One region of the Weizmannia sp. FSL K6-0777 genome, then DNA from elsewhere that is predicted to be linked to it. Evidence: riboswitches for the same ligand, from Rfam matches in the RefSeq annotation. Region 1 holds a riboswitch; each other region holds the start of a gene.
What was found. A riboswitch is a leader RNA that binds a small molecule or an ion and turns the genes downstream of it on or off. The one in region 1 is predicted to bind S-adenosylmethionine.
Positions count from the first base shown of each region.

Region 2: it holds a riboswitch for S-adenosylmethionine, as region 1 does, so the genes downstream of both, NST70_RS14100 (sulfite exporter TauE/SafE family protein) here and NST70_RS03070 (methionine biosynthesis PLP-dependent protein) in region 1, are expected to answer to the same signal.
Region 3: it holds a riboswitch for S-adenosylmethionine, as region 1 does, so the genes downstream of both, NST70_RS04005 (O-acetylhomoserine aminocarboxypropyltransferase/cysteine synthase family protein) here and NST70_RS03070 (methionine biosynthesis PLP-dependent protein) in region 1, are expected to answer to the same signal.

Region 1 covers NZ_CP151971.1:661,922-667,029, reverse strand. The annotation lists gene metC (cystathionine beta-lyase) at 1-572, opposite strand, end outside; gene NST70_RS03070 (methionine biosynthesis PLP-dependent protein) at 569-1,684, opposite strand; SAM riboswitch class I at 1,762-1,881, opposite strand; gene NST70_RS03065 (ABC transporter permease) at 1,990-3,129, opposite strand; gene NST70_RS03060 (ABC transporter ATP-binding protein) at 3,120-4,016, opposite strand; gene NST70_RS03055 (KpsF/GutQ family sugar-phosphate isomerase) at 4,219-5,108, opposite strand, start outside.
Region 2 covers NZ_CP151971.1:2,922,172-2,927,279, reverse strand. The annotation lists gene NST70_RS14105 (purine/pyrimidine permease) at 1-996, opposite strand, end outside; gene NST70_RS14100 (sulfite exporter TauE/SafE family protein) at 2,229-3,119, opposite strand; SAM riboswitch class I at 3,274-3,381, opposite strand; gene NST70_RS14095 (amino acid permease) at 3,792-5,108, opposite strand, start outside.
Region 3 covers NZ_CP151971.1:892,741-897,848, reverse strand. The annotation lists gene NST70_RS04015 (S41 family peptidase) at 1-152, opposite strand, end outside; gene NST70_RS04010 (homoserine dehydrogenase) at 554-1,537, opposite strand; gene NST70_RS04005 (O-acetylhomoserine aminocarboxypropyltransferase/cysteine synthase family protein) at 1,796-3,094, opposite strand; SAM riboswitch class I at 3,198-3,305, opposite strand; gene cls (cardiolipin synthase) at 3,405-4,850, opposite strand; gene NST70_RS03995 (peptidoglycan DD-metalloendopeptidase family protein) at 5,079-5,108, opposite strand, start outside.

The DNA of each region.
Region 1 (5,108 bases):
GCCCCGAGTTCAAGCGGGCGCTGCAGGGCAGGCGTTAAAAAGGTGTTGTCGACAAAGGTGAGCGCCCCGGTTTCCTTTGCCAGTTCACTCACCGCACGGATATCCGTCACTTTTAAAAGCGGGTTTGAAGGGGTTTCCACATAAAAAGCCTTCGTGTTCGGGCGGACGGCCTGCCGCACTTCTTCAAGGTTGGTCATATCTACAAATGTATGTTCAATACCAAGCCGGGTCAGGACTTCTGTCACCATCCGGAACGTGCCGCCATACACATCTTCGGTGATGACAACATGGTCGCCCGCCGACAAAAGCAGAAACGCGGTTGAAATCGCCGCCATCCCGGAAGCAAACGCGAAACCTTTGACACCGCCTTCGAGTTCGGCGATGACATCCTCGAGCGCTTCCCTCGTTGGATTGAGCGAGCGGCTGTAATCGTATTTACCGAACTGGTCAATGTCCGCCTGGTGGTATGTCGAAGCATGCTGGATCGGTACACTCACAGCACCGGTCGCCGGGTCTATTTTATGGCTGTTATGTAAAAGCCTCGTTTGAAAAGAATAATCTTCATTTGTCATCGTGTTTGCACCCCTTCGTGAATGTTGGCAAAAGCTTTTTCAATATCTGCAAGCAAATCGCGTTCATTTTCAATTCCGACTGAAAAGCGCAAAAGGCAATTGTCTACGCCTGAAGCAATCCGTTTTTCTTCCGGAATGTCGGCATGCGTCTGTGTAGCCGGGTAAGTGATAAAACTTTCCGTCCCACCGAGGCTTTCGGCAAATGTAATCAAAGACAGGCCGCGTAAAAACGGGTCGACCCATGATTCTTCTTTTACACGGAAAGAAAGCATCCCGCCGCGGCCCGGATACAGCACATCTTTTACATCCGGATGCGCGCTTAAAAATGCCGCCACAGCTTTTGCATTTTTTTCGTGTTTTTCCATCCTAAGCGCCAGCGTTTTCATGCCGCGCATCAGAAGCCACGAATCAAACGGACTGAGGGTGGCGCCGGCACCGTTATGGTACAGAAAAAGCTGCTCGCAAAGTTCAGCACCCTTTGCCACGATCAGACCGGCCAGCACGTCGTTATGCCCGCCAAGATATTTCGTCGCGCTATGGACTACAATATCAGCGCCTTCTTTAATCGGCTGCTGCAAAAGCGGGGTGTAAAAAGTATTGTCTACAATCAGCAGGATTCCGTGCCTTTTCGCAATTTCAGCCACTGCGCCGATATCCGTCTGCTGCATGAGGGGGTTTGTCGGCGTTTCGAGGAAAATGGCTTTCGTTTTCGGGGTGATTTCTTGTTCAATATTTTCCGGGTTGCACGTATTCACGTACTTACAACAAAGCCCCCATTTTTTATATCCCTGCTCCAGCAGGCGGTAGGTGCCGCCATATAAATCATCACTCACAATCCACTCATCGCCGGCCTGGAACAAAGATAAAACAGTGAAAATCGCAGCCATGCCGGAACTGCACGCAAACCCGCGGTCCCCGCCCTCCAGATCCGCAATCGCTTCTTCAAGCAACTGGCGCGTCGGGTTGCCGGTACGGGAATAATCGAAACCGGTTGACTGCCCAATGCCTTCGTGGCGGTAAGCGGTAGAAAAATAAACAGGCGGGTTCACCGCACCTGTCACGCGGTCACTGCGATTTCCGATTTGTGCAAGTTTTGTTTCTGTATGATACATGATGGACACTCCCTCACTTAAAATCAAAAAGCCTTCTCCAATAAGAAGAAGGCCATTCCTTTCGTGCATGAACCATCTTCTTATCTTTCAAGTTATGATCCCATAACTTGCAGGACTTAGCACCTTTTCAATGCGTAAAAGCATTGAAGGTTGCTGAGGCTTCATCGGGCCATTCCCTCAACCTCTCTTGATAAGAAAATACCAATATGAAATTTGCCATCAACGCCGCAAAAGAAATTACACAACGAACCTAAAAATTGCTTACGTTCAATTTATCCCTTTTTTTCGGATTCGTCAAGCTTTTTTTAAATTTTGTTTTTCTTATGGATAATCCATATGGTGAGAAAATAAAACAGCAATGATGAAAGGAGAAGCGTAATGACTCCGTCTGTAGTATTGATATACTCATTCCTGAATTTTGCTGCACTTTCTCCATTCACTATATTCGGCACATCCACAAATGTAAAAGGGATAATATGCATAACAGCATACAACTTTGTCTTAAATCCGCTCATCATTTCCTCAAAACAAAAACAAGCCACCAAAACGAGCATCAGAAGCAATTGATTTCGAATAAAGGTATTTAAAAACTGTGTGAAAACAGAAATAAATAATAGAAGACATAGAATCAATAAAAGCGATCTGCCCAAAAACCGGGTTATTGAAATCCACAATACTTCTGTCCCGTTTAAATTGATCGCCACAGGGTACTTCCAACTGCCCAAATGGCTTATGATGCTACCAATAATGAGCGCAACAACCAGGATAACAATCGTAATGGCAAGGCTGTAAACAAATGAAGTGAAGATTCTCGTATCCAATATTTTCTTGAGTTTCACTGGCAAAACATTTACAAATTGATTAATACCGCCTTGTTTGTCTCTTGTTGAAATATCACCAATTAAAACAGCAATGAGAAGAGGCATTAAGAACGGGAATACGTAAAAAAGAATGCGATATGTAAAGTTAATACCCGGGGTTTCGTATGACTCTATTACCGGATGAATATTTTGTTGAAGCAGAATGGTATTGAGCTGTATTGCTTTTTCTGTCTGCGGAACAATTTTTTTATCACTGAAAACCATTTTTCCAGCATTAATATTGGCAATTAATTTTTTATCTAAAGCGATCTGCAATTTTAGTTCTTGCTTCCAATCCCCTGCTTCATGAGCTTGTATTTGTTCGGTTCGAAGGCGTAATTCCTCCTGCAAACCCGCAATCGCTTTCTTCTTTGCTTCACTCTTATTTGGATTTGATTCCATGTGTGAAATGGCATTTTCCAGTGAGGATTTGTTATGCTGATATTCATTGAGCGGGTCCGTTCTCTTTGCTCCTACAAAAGTAATTGCAAACAAAATGAAAACAATCAAAATAGCAGCAATAAAAACAGTCATATTTTTTTTATTTCTAATGAATCGCAATGTCTCTAACTTGATTAGCCCCATTTATCTTCACCTTCGTATATTTCCTCATAAATTTGTTGGCTGCCTTTTTGCCCAATGAAAAATGATTTAAATTTCATGTCTTGTTCGAATGCCTGATTTACCACAAAGGAGCTTTTACTTGAATCTATCTCCGCCCATACTTCATTGGCTGTGGCATTTTTAATCTCTTCATCTTTAAACAGGGAAAGAACTTTATCTGCATCATTCCCATTCTCTAGCTTAATGATGATGTATTTATTAAAGTCCGGATTATTTTTTCTGCTTTCGTAAACCATTCTTCCTTGCTTTAAAAAGATGACACGATCACATAATTCATCAACATTGTTCAGAATATGGGAAGAAAATAATACAATTTTATTTTCGTCTCTAAGTTGCTTAATGGATTTGCTTATCAGTTTAATATTGGATGGGTCCAGCCCATTCATCGGCTCGTCCATCAATAGCAAATCACAAGAACTGATCAAGCACATCCCAAATAGCAGCCTTTGCTGCATGCCAAGTGAATATTTTGAAACCCTTTTGTCGATATAGGAACCCATGCTTAATTTTTCTATAACAGCGTCACATTCTTGTTTGCTCTCCCATAATCTTTGTACAAGTTTTAAATGCTCTCTCCCTGTTAAATTTGGATACAATACTGTATGGTCTTGCAAAAAAAATATTTTTTTAAGGATTTTTTCCCGATGCATCTTATAGTTCATGCCGTAAATACTGATTTCGCCTTTTGAAGCAGGAATCAGGTTGGATATCGCATTTAAAAGCGTCGTCTTGCCGGATCCATTTGGAGCAACCAGGCCAATAATCTCCCCTGGTTCAGCAGAGAAACTTATATCTTCCAAAATTTTCGTCTTCTCTATCTCTACTGACACATTGTTTACCCTTAACAAAACAATCCCTCCCCCGTTAATTCACAAGATCTTATCACCTATTTTAATAGGCCGCAGCGCCATTGTCACCGAAATTTTTGCGTGGTGTCACCGAAAAAACAAACTGCTGCTGCGCAAATATTGGCGGCAAACACCAAAAAAAGCGGTATTCTTTATGAATCCGCTCTATCCATTCAAAAAAATTTTTTTCTTGTTCTTTTGCTTATATAGTCTGGACCAAATCCTGAATATGGAGCATGGCAACCGGGTTCTGGCCGGCAACAACCGGAAGCACTTTGAAAGCGTGGTCTTCCATTATCCGCAATGCTTCCGCTGCCAGCTGATGCTCACTGACGCAAACCGGATATTTTGTATACAAATCTGCTACTTTTTTATCCAGTACTTCATGGCCGTTTAAAAGCTCACGCCGGATATCGCCGTCCGTTAAAATGCCGGCCAGCCGTCCCCGATCGTCAATAACTGAAACAGCCCCCGCCCCCGCTTCCGTCATCATAAATAATGCTTCCTTTATGCCGGTGTCCATTCCGGCAACCGGGTTCATCCTTTTCCGTTTAGCCACATGGCCAACCGTGAGAAGCAAACGCCGGCCAAGCGAGCCACCGGGATGGAAAAGCGCAAAGTTTTCAGGTTTAAAATCCCTTGCCTTCAAAAGGGCAACCGCAATCGCATCCCCGAGTGCAAGCGTGACGGTAGTTGTAGAAGTCGGGGCAAGGCCGAGCGGGCACGCTTCCTCAACTTCACCGATATCCATCACCAGATTCGAACGCCGCGCCAGTGTCGACTTGCGTGAACCGGAAATGGCAATCATTTTTGCGCCGATCCTTTTGATGGAAGGGATCATATTTAATATTTCCGACGTTTCCCCGCTGTTGGAAATGGCAATGAGGATGTCTTCTTTTGTTATTTTTCCAAGATCGCCGTGCAGTGCTTCTCCCGGGTGAAGGAAAAATGCCGGGGTACCGGTGCTTGCAAATGTGGAAGCAAGTTTCCGGCCGATGATGCCCGATTTCCCCATTCCTGTAAAAATGACTCTGCCTTCGCACGCCAATATCATTTCAATGCCTTCATTTATACGAAAATTGATCCGGTCCT
Region 2 (5,108 bases), 1.3 Mb from region 1:
GGGAATCGCAGACATGATATGCACGAGCGGTGGCAGCAGAGCAATGATGGAAACGAAACAAGCACCATACAAAAATGGTTTCAGCACTTTTATACCGGTTTGTGCAACATAGCCTGCCGCTGCTGCAATCGGAACCGCACCGACAGCGGAAAAGATGCCGGCAAGCAGCTGGTTGATGCCGGATATGAACAGACTGCTCCGCACCCGCTCTTGGCGGACTCCCGTCACATTTCCCATGACGCGCACAGACGTAATCATATTCGCAGTTAACAAAAGCCCGATGAATACACCGGTTGTGACGGCACCGGAATCAAAACGCGGTTTTCCAAAATCAAACACAGCGGGAAGAGAGAACCAGCTTTCCCCAAATGTAATAGCCGGTGCTTCACCGAAAAGCGCGAACAAAATCCAGCCGCAAATCAAGCCGAGCATGATCGAATATTGCTTGACCCACGGTTTCTTTACATGGCCAAAATAGAATGTAAGCAATACGGTGACAAGGCTCAAAACAGCAACAAGCGGCCGGACTTCCTGATGGGCACCCGTAATGCCGAGCATCCCTTTCATAAAAGAGCCGCTCAACTGCAGCACCAACAACAGCAAATAAATAAATGTCACTACCGGCGTAAACAGTTTATTTAATTGGTCCACAAGTCCGGTAAAAGCGAGCAGGAAGAAAAAGATGCCGGTTACAATCAGTGCGCCTGCCAAATATTGCAGAGATTCAGTGCTTGAACTATACAAGCTGCCGACAAGCCCTGCATAAATGGCAAACACGCTCCACCACAACCCGGCCGGCCCTTCATTGATGGGCATTCTGTGGCCGAAAATTCCTTGCAAAAGGCCGCCGATCCCGAGTACAAAAAGCGTCCGCTGCACAAACAGGGCAGTCTCACCTGCACTGAAATGGAAAGCATCCGCAATGGCAATCGGGGCCGCGATCGACCCGGCGATCATAAATGCCATCCATTGCAGCGACGAAATCAATGTTTTCATAGACACACCGTTCTTTCCGTTCAAAAAATGGAAAATACCAGTAAATATAATTATAGCAAAACAGGTTTTACATTTTAAACATAATACACTTTGCGGACGAGGGAGGGATAGCGGGCATGGCGGATAGCGGCATAAACAGGGGTTGCAAACCGGACGGGGCGCGGGTTAAGCCATGTTTTTTGCCTCTATTTAAATGATATATATGTGGCAGGGGCTAAGCTATGTTTGGATCCGCAAAAAATTTCTGGGCGATCTTCATGCAGAACGCTTTTTGTTTGTCACTAAAAGAGTTGCGGCTGCCTTTACTTAGGCATGCTATCTCGAAAAAAATTATGATGGATAATTTTTGCTGGTGCTACGTGGTAGCGGCATGGCCGGTTATGTTGAGGAAGCGAGGTCAAAAGGTGTTGTTTCTTAACATAGAGCGCGTCTACGTTAAGAAAGCGAGCGAAAATAGCTTTGTTTCTTAACATAGAGGTCGGCTACGTTAAGGAAGCGAGCGAAAATTGCGTTGTTCCTTAACATAGAGTACGTCTACGTGAAGAAAGCGAGAAAAAAAGGTGTTGTTTCTTAACATAGAGGCTGTCTACGTAAAGGAAGCGAGGTAAAAAGACATTGTTCCTTAACATAGTGCACGTCTACATTAAGGAAGCGAGCAAAAAAAGTGTTGTTTCTTAACATAGAGCCCGTCTACGTTAAGAAAGCGAGCAAAAAAGACGTTGTTCCTTAACATAGAGTCCGTCTACGTTAAGGAAGCGAGGTCAAAAGGCGTTGTTCCTTAACATAGAGCCCGTCTACGTAAAGGAAGCGAGCGAAAAAGGTGCTGTTCCTTAACATAGAGCCCGTCTACGTTAAGGAAGCAAGCAAAAAAGACGTTGTTTCTTAACATAGAGTGCGTCTACATTAAGGAAGCGAGGTAAAAAGACATTGTTCCTTAACATAGAGCATGTCTACATTAAGGAAGCGAGAAAAAATTATATTGTTCCTTAACATAGAGGCCGTCTACGTTAAGAAAGTTCGGTAAAAAGATGTTGTTTCTTAACATAGAGGTCGTCTACGTAAAGGAAGCGCGGTAAAAAGACGTTGTTTCTTAACATAGAGCGCCTCTACATTAAGGAAGCGAGCAAAAAAGGCACTGTTCCTTCAAATAGAAGCGTCTATGTTCATTCTTTGCCAAAATTTGTTTGGGTAAAAACAATCCGGGCAATGGATCCCTTGCCCGAAAACATTCCTTATTCTGTGACGCTTACGCTGGCGCTGGCAACTGCCCGTTTGTGTCTTCTGATTGTATAGAAAATGAGGATGGCCCATATTGCCGCAATGGCTGTATAGGTAACGCCGTACCAGCCGCTACCGGCGCCCGCCATTTTTAATAAAGTTTGCACGTTGCTGAACACAATCATGCCGCTGACAATGACAGCCAGCAAATGAGCCGGTAAAATTTTAACCAGATAGGCTGCAATCGGCGCGGCGATCAGGCCGCCAAGCATGAGGGCGATCGTCCAAATCCAGTTAATTTGCATAGCGCCGAGGGATAAGAGGAAACCGATGCTTGATGCCAAGGATACAGCAAATTCACTAGTATCCACCGAGCCGATCACTTTCCGCGGTTCGATGTCATTTCTGGACAGCAAAGCCGGTGTGGCGATAGGGCCCCAGCCGCCGCCCCCCGTTGCATCAAAAAATCCTGCGACAAAGCCAAGTGGGATAAAAAATATGTTTGACCTGGTTTGCTTTTTGACTTTCGACGCCCCGCGCGTATTGAACAGAAACCGGGTAAGAATATAGAGGCCAAGGGCGATCAGAAAAATAGAAATGTACGGTTTTAATGTGCTTGCAGGAAGATGGCTAAGCACGGTTGCCCCGAGAAAGGCGCCGACAGCTCCAGGTACAACCAGTTTCCAAATGATCCCTTTATCGACATTCCCAAATTTCATATGTGAAACTCCGGAAGCCGCCGTTGTAAAAACTTCCGCCAAATGCACAGAAGCTGACGCGACAGCCGGCGCAATCCCGAAAGCTAGCAAAAGTGAGGTTGAAGTCACCCCGTAACCCATTCCAAGAGATCCATCCACCAATTGCGCGGCAAGGCCGACAAGTGCTAAGACAATTAATTTTTGCATGTTCAAGTTCCTCGCTTTCTTCATTCATAAATTTAATTCATCCTGATGTAGAGGAATTATACGCATCAGGGCCTATCCTGGTTCAAACGGCCGGCCTTGCAGAAATAAAAAACTTTCCGCCATTTTTACGGAAAGACAGCGAGTAAAGGATAAGCGCTTATCTTTCAAAATGGTACCCATTTTGCTGGAATTGGCACCTTGCTGCTCGCTGCAGGTTGCCGGACTTCATCGGGCCAGATCCCTCCGTCGCTCTTGATAAGTTATTTGTTGTTTAAAATTTTATCAGAAAATAAATGGAAGTCAATATAATTATTGCAAGTTTTTTTATCGGATTTATCCGAATGGAGGGATAAAGAAAAAAACTCCCTATCAGATCACGCTCTGTCGGGAGTTTTTTTTCTTTACGCTGATTGGTTTTTTTAAAGCAGGTTCAGAACCAGGCGGGGCATCATGGCCGCTTTCATTTGCTTCACAAAACGAAAAAGAGTCCAAACGGGTTGGCGTGCCGCCCATTCTGGCAGTTTGACACGCCGTGCACACCGTGTCTGTCCTCTCACCGCCAAGGGAACCGGTTTTATCAACACCGCTTGTTTGTGCTCGCTTATCGCGCAGTTGTATTTCTGTCCTCTCCCTGCCCAAAAGACCGGTTTTATCAACACAGCCGGCTGGAGCCTATTCCTTTCCTTTGATTCTCAGTGACAGGACGACGAGCACGATTAAAATAGCAAGGCAGACGCTTATTCCAATCGGGTTTCCGCCGCCCAGCAAAAAGGACAGGAAAATGCCTGCCAGTGCAAGCAGCGCAATCCAGACCATGAAAGGATACCCTTTTACACGGAAGGAAGGCAATTTTGCATACGACTTCCGGAGCCGCAGTTCGGCTGCGCAGATGGCGATCCAAACAAGGACGACGGTAAATCCCGGGATGGTCATCAAATAGCTGATGACCTCATTCGGCGTAAGATAGGCCAGAATCACGCCGGCTAAAATAAACAGTGAGGTCAGCAAAATACTAATGAGCGGGACGCCTTTCCGGGAAATTTTTAAAAAGGCGTGCGGCGCTTCTCCGGACTGTGCCATGTTAAACAGTGTGCGTGAAGTGGCATAAATGCCGGAATTGGCGGCAGAAAGAACGGCCGTCAAGAGCACAAAATTCATCACATGGGCGGCAGCGGGGATCCCTGTGCGGCTGAATACCTGTACAAACGGGCTTTCCACGGAAGAAACCTGATTCCACGGGACAATGCCACAAATGACCAGGATTGGCAAAATATAAAAAAGCATGACACGAATAACGGTCTGTTTAATCACACGCGGCAACACTTTCTCGCTGTCTTTTGTTTCCGAAACGGTAACGCCGATCAGTTCCGCCCCGCCGTATGAAAACATAACGATCAGAAAAGCATTGAACGTACCGTGAAGCCCGTTCGGAAAAAAGCCGCCGTGCGCGGTATAGTTGGACAGCGTGGAAGATGTCCCGGGGAATAAACCGAATAAAATCAGCGCACCAAGCAGGATAAAAACGATCAACGTGATAATTTTAATGCCGGCAATCCAAAATTCAAATTCGCCGTAGTACTTCACTTCAATTAAATTGATGCCGACCATGAAAGCAGCACAGAGCAAACTGAGCAGCCACAATGGCGCGTGGGGAATCCAGAATTGCAGGAAGCTCCCGGCTGCAAGCAGTTCCACAACTGTCACAATGACCCAGTTGATCCAGTACAGCCAGCCAATAATGAAAGAAACCCGGCTGCCGAACGCTTTGTGGATCAGATTTTGGACGTTGAGGCCGGGGTGGACGAGCGCCATTTCCCCAAGCGCTGACATGACAATGAATAAAAGTACGCCGCCGATCAGGTAAGAAACGGCAACACTTGGGCCGGCAAGGCTGACGGTATCGGAGCTGCCTTTAAAAATGCCGGTTCCGATCATCCCGGCCAATGCGATGAACTGGACATGCCTTGGTGATAAGCCTTTTTGCAAATG
Region 3 (5,108 bases), 230 kb from region 1:
AGATCCGGCATATTGCTTGTCCCACCGGTTGTTTCCTGGCGGGTGGGGGCTGCCTTGTCCTTTTGTGAAAACCATTGGCCTGCCGTATAGCCGCCGCCTGCACCGGCAAGCAGCGATCCCGAAATCGCAAGCGCCAGCCATTTTCGTTTCATGGTGATGCCCTCCTTGTACAAGAAGCGCCGCCAAAAGCGGGGTTCTTCATCTCGATAATTCAATATATGTACAAGCCGGGGGGCATATGCCGGGAAGCGGAAAAAGACGGCGAAAGTCCCGCACAAGGTGCAATACGGGCTACCGTGAAGCTAAAAAGGGCTCCGGTTTCTTTAGGGGATACGCGATCCCGCCATGTTCATGCGGTTCACGAAACGGCATGAACTGCGGATGGAGCCACCAACCACTGGATTCACAACAGGTAAAAAAAGAAGCCTCTTCCGCTAAGCCGGGAAAGCGAAAACGGAAGAAGCCGTAAAGAGGTTGAGGGGTTCTCCCCCCTCGCTAAAATGGTATCTTAGCATCGCAAAAAATATACGTTTCCTTATCCGGAAAAACCGGATCACGAAACGGCGTCCAATTGCAAAACGGGCCGGTAACCCGCCGCAAAGTCTTCAATCATGGCGCTTGCCGTCGGAAATTTCCCGGCACCCGGACCTGTAAGGGTAATTTTTCCGATCAGGCTGCCGTAAATCGTGACGGCATTGTTGACGCCTTCCACCGCATAAAGGGCGTGTTCGGGAGGGACGAGGACAGGCTTAACGGATGCTTTCAGCGTCCTGCCATCACGGTATATGTCCGCAATATGCTTATAACGGAGTCCCTTCCGATCCGCTCTTTCAATATCCGCAAGCGAGAGGCCGCCTATCCCTTCAACTTCTACTTTCTCCCAGTTCGGCTGGGTTCCGAATACGAGCCGGCTCAGGATCATCAACTTACAAAAGGCGTCCTGCCCTTTTACATCATTGCCCGGGTCAGCTTCTGCATAGCCGTGCTGCCTGGCGATTTCCAACGCTTCTTCAAATGGAAGATGTTTTTCACGCATTTCCGATAAAACAAAATTGGATGTGCCGTTTAAAATCGCCTGTACACGCTGGATGTCATTGACCTGAAGCTGCTGGGAAATCGTCCGAATCACAGGGATGCCGCCTGCGGTTGTCGCTTCGTAACCGACAAACACGCCTTTTTCTTTCGCTTTTTCAAGCAGCACATTCCCATATCGTGCAAACATGACTTTATTGGCAGTAATGACGTGGCAGCCTTTTTCAATCGCTTGTAAACAGTAGGAAAAGCCTGGTTCTTCCCCGACAATCGCTTCAAACACGACTTCAAGATCGGGAATAGCGAGAATTTCCCGGAAGTCCGTCGTGACGAGCACAGAACTGTCAATGTTCCGCTTTTTTCGGGGGTTTTTGATCAGAACCGCTGCAATCTCTACCTCGGCATGCAGCTTTTCTTTCAGCTGCTCGCGGTGGGTCCGGACCGCTTCGTACACGCCCTGGCCGACCGTTCCAAAGCCGAGCAGCGCTGCTTTAATCACCCTCATTTATCCAAAAACCTCCCTATATATAGCGTCTTTCGCCTCTGAAGCGTTTTGTTCATTTAAAACGGTCAAGCGGTCCGACAGTATTCGGTGCAGCCGGTATCCATAAGCTCCCGATCTGGATCAGGTATGCAGACCGTCCGGGCCGCAACATTGTTCAATGGGATCAGCCCAGAACGGTTTCGTATAAGTTTTCCGGATCGCCTGTTGGCATTCGCCATGGCGACCTTCGCACGAATCTGCCGGGCCTGCTCCCCGCTTTTACCGGGCTGTAACGGCTGTTGCTTTTGTAATGGCCTGATCCAGGTCAGCTGTCAAATCTTCAACGGCTTCGAGCCCGACAGACAGGCGGATTAAATCGCCTGTAACCCCTGATTTTTCCAGTTCTTCATCGCTCAGCTGCGAATGCGTAGTCGTTGCTGGGTGGATGATCAGCGATTTCGCGTCGCCGACATTCGCTACATGCGACCACAGCTTAATATTGTCGATCACGCGCCTTCCTGTTTCCCGGCCGCCTTTGACACCAAAGTTGACAATGGAGCCGTAGCCGCCGTTCAAATATTTTTGCGCCAGCTCATGGGACGGATGGTCTTCAAGTCCCGGATAATTGACCCATGCAACATCTGGATGGTTTTTCAGAAATTCCGCGACTTTCAATGCATTTTCGTTATGCCTTTCCACACGCAGATGCAGCGTTTCAAGCCCTTGCAGGAATAAAAAGGCGTTGTCCGGACTTAAAGTCGGCCCGAAGTCGCGCAAAAGCTGAACACGAAGTTTTGTGGCGAACGCAGCCTGTGCCGTGTCGACGCCGTAGCGCAAGCCGTGGTAGCTCGGATCCGGTTCACTAAAGTCCGGAAATTTGTCTGTGTTCCAGTCAAAACGCCCGCCGTCAACGGCAACACCGCCGATCGCCGTTCCGTGCCCGCCGATCCATTTTGTCGCCGAATGGACAACCACGTCCGCGCCCCATTTGATCGGATTCGCGCCATACGGAGAAGCAAACGTGTTGTCGACAATCAAAGGAATACCGTTTTCATGGGCCACTTCCGCCACTTTTTCCACGTCGAGCACCTGCAGGCTTGGGTTGCCGATAATTTCCGCGTACAATGCTTTTGTTTTCGGGGTGATCGCCTGGCGGAACGCTTCAGGGTCGGACCCATCCACAAACTTGACGTTAATGCCATATTTCGGCAATGTCACAGCAAACAAATTATAGGTGCCGCCGTAAAGATTGCTGGCAGATACGATGTCATCACCCGCACGCACGATGTTCAAAATGGAAAAGGCAATGGCCGATGCGCCGGATGATAAACCGACAGCCGCTGTTCCGCCTTCCAGTGCAGCAACACGTTTTTCAAAAACATCCACAGTCGGATTGCCGAGACGGGAATAAATGAAACCTTCTTTTGATAAATTGAAGACGCCCTCTGCATGTTCTGTATCCGGAAAAACGTAAGAAGTCGTCCGGTATACCGGTACGGCGCGCGATCCTGTCGCCGGGTCCGGTTCCTGGCCGCCGTGCAGCAATAAAGTTTCCGGTTGTAATGATGGTTGTGTCATTTTAAAGCCTCCTGATTTTTTAAAATTTTTCCGTGAAAGATGGAAGAGGAAGTGAAAAAACCCTCTTCGTAAGGGAAGAGGGTTACAATGTATGTAAGTTCCTCCCTTATCTTTCAGACGCATGTCTGTAGGAATTAGCACCTTTTCAGGCAAATGCCTGAAGGTTGCCGGGCTTCGCAGGGCCTAGTCCCTCCGCCGCTCTCGATAAGAGTTTCTTTTCATAATTCAATTTTGAATGACTTATTGTTTAAGATTATAGAAGACCAATGGCAAACCGTCAACCTTTTTTTGAAAAAATTTTCTTTTTCTTCTACAATATTGGCGACAATAGCCGGGAAATGGACTCTTTAAACCGCACATAAAGCGGCCGGTTCTGGTAATCATGGAGCGTTAATTCGGTTGATTCGGCCATATCGTCCCGGAAAACGCCGGCAAGTGTGCCGGAAAGCTCACGGTCGTACAGCAAGGCGTTCACTTCAAAATTGAGACGGAAACTGCGCACATCGATATTGGCCGTCCCAACGGAAGCAATTTTCCCGTCTACGACAATCATTTTCGCATGGATGAACCCTTTTTGATAAATGTACACTTTGACGCCCGTTTTTAACAGCTGGCCGATGTTGGAAAGCGTCGCCCAGTAGACAAACATATGATCCGGTTTATTTGGAATCATAATCCGAACATCCACTCCGGATAAGGCGGCAAGCGTCAGCGCATTCAGGAGGCTGTCATCCGGAATAAAATATGGTGTTTGTAAATAAATATATTTTTTGGCGGAATTGATCATTTTAATATAGCTGTTTTTAATCTGCTCCCATTCAGAATCGGGGCCGCTTGAGACGATTTGGATATCGGTTTCACCCTGCGATGGGATGACCGGGAAATAACGTTCTTCATCTCTTACATCGTGCGGTGACGCCTGATTCCAGTCCAAAATAAAGCGAGTCTGCATGGCATAAACAGCACTCCCTACAATCCGTAGATGCGTATCCCGCCAGTAACCGAATTTCTTATTCAGACCAAGATACTCATCCCCAACGTTAAAACCGCCGATATATCCGATCTGCCCATCAATAATCGCCAATTTCCGGTGATTCCTGAAATTGACGCGCAAATTGACGAGCGGGATCCGGGCAGGAAAAAAGGACGCCACTTCCCCACCAGCAACAACAAGCGGCCGGAAAAATTTGCGGCGGAACAGCATTCGCGACCCCATATCATCATAAAGCAGCCGCACCTTTACACCTTCTTTTGCTTTTTGCGACAGCAGTTCAATCAATTCCTGGCCGAGGCGGTCATTCCGGAAAATATAATATACAAGATGAATACTGTCTTTTGCATTCCGGATGTCTTCAAATAAAGCCTCGAATTTTTTCCTGCCATCTGTAAAGATATCGACGTGATTGTCCTGGGAAAGAATCGCCCCGTCATTCATCAGCAGCATATAAACGAGATCCTTGTACTGGATTGTCCGCTCATCATGAAACGGGAACCGGTTTTCGCGCAGCAGTTCAATTTGCTGCTGGGAAATTTCCTTAATGCCGATCTTCTCCTGTACCTTCCAGTCAAAAATTTTCCGGCGGCTTAAATTTTGCCCGAATACCAAATACAGGATAAAGCCGGCAATCGGCAGGAATAATAGCACCAAAAGCCATGCCCAAGTTGCGCCGACATCTCGCCGTTCCAGGAAAATAACGGTTCCCGCCAGAATAAAATTCAAAAGAAACAAGATAACCAGTAGTACCGTTATAATCATTGCGTTCTCCTTTTCGTACACCCTTTGTTCCTGCTTGAGGTTTGTTCCCGGCCGGTATCCGGGAACACGGTGAAGTGTTTTGGAATTGATATAGGATATGTTTGCGCAGCAAAAATAACAATTGTATCATACCATAATATTTGCGCCTTACCTATCGTACAGCACTTTCCCTGCCATTGCATGCAAAAAGAACCGCACCAATGGATACGGTTCTTTTTTTCGTCCTTATTAAAAGTTAACATAGTTTCTCGGGTTTTG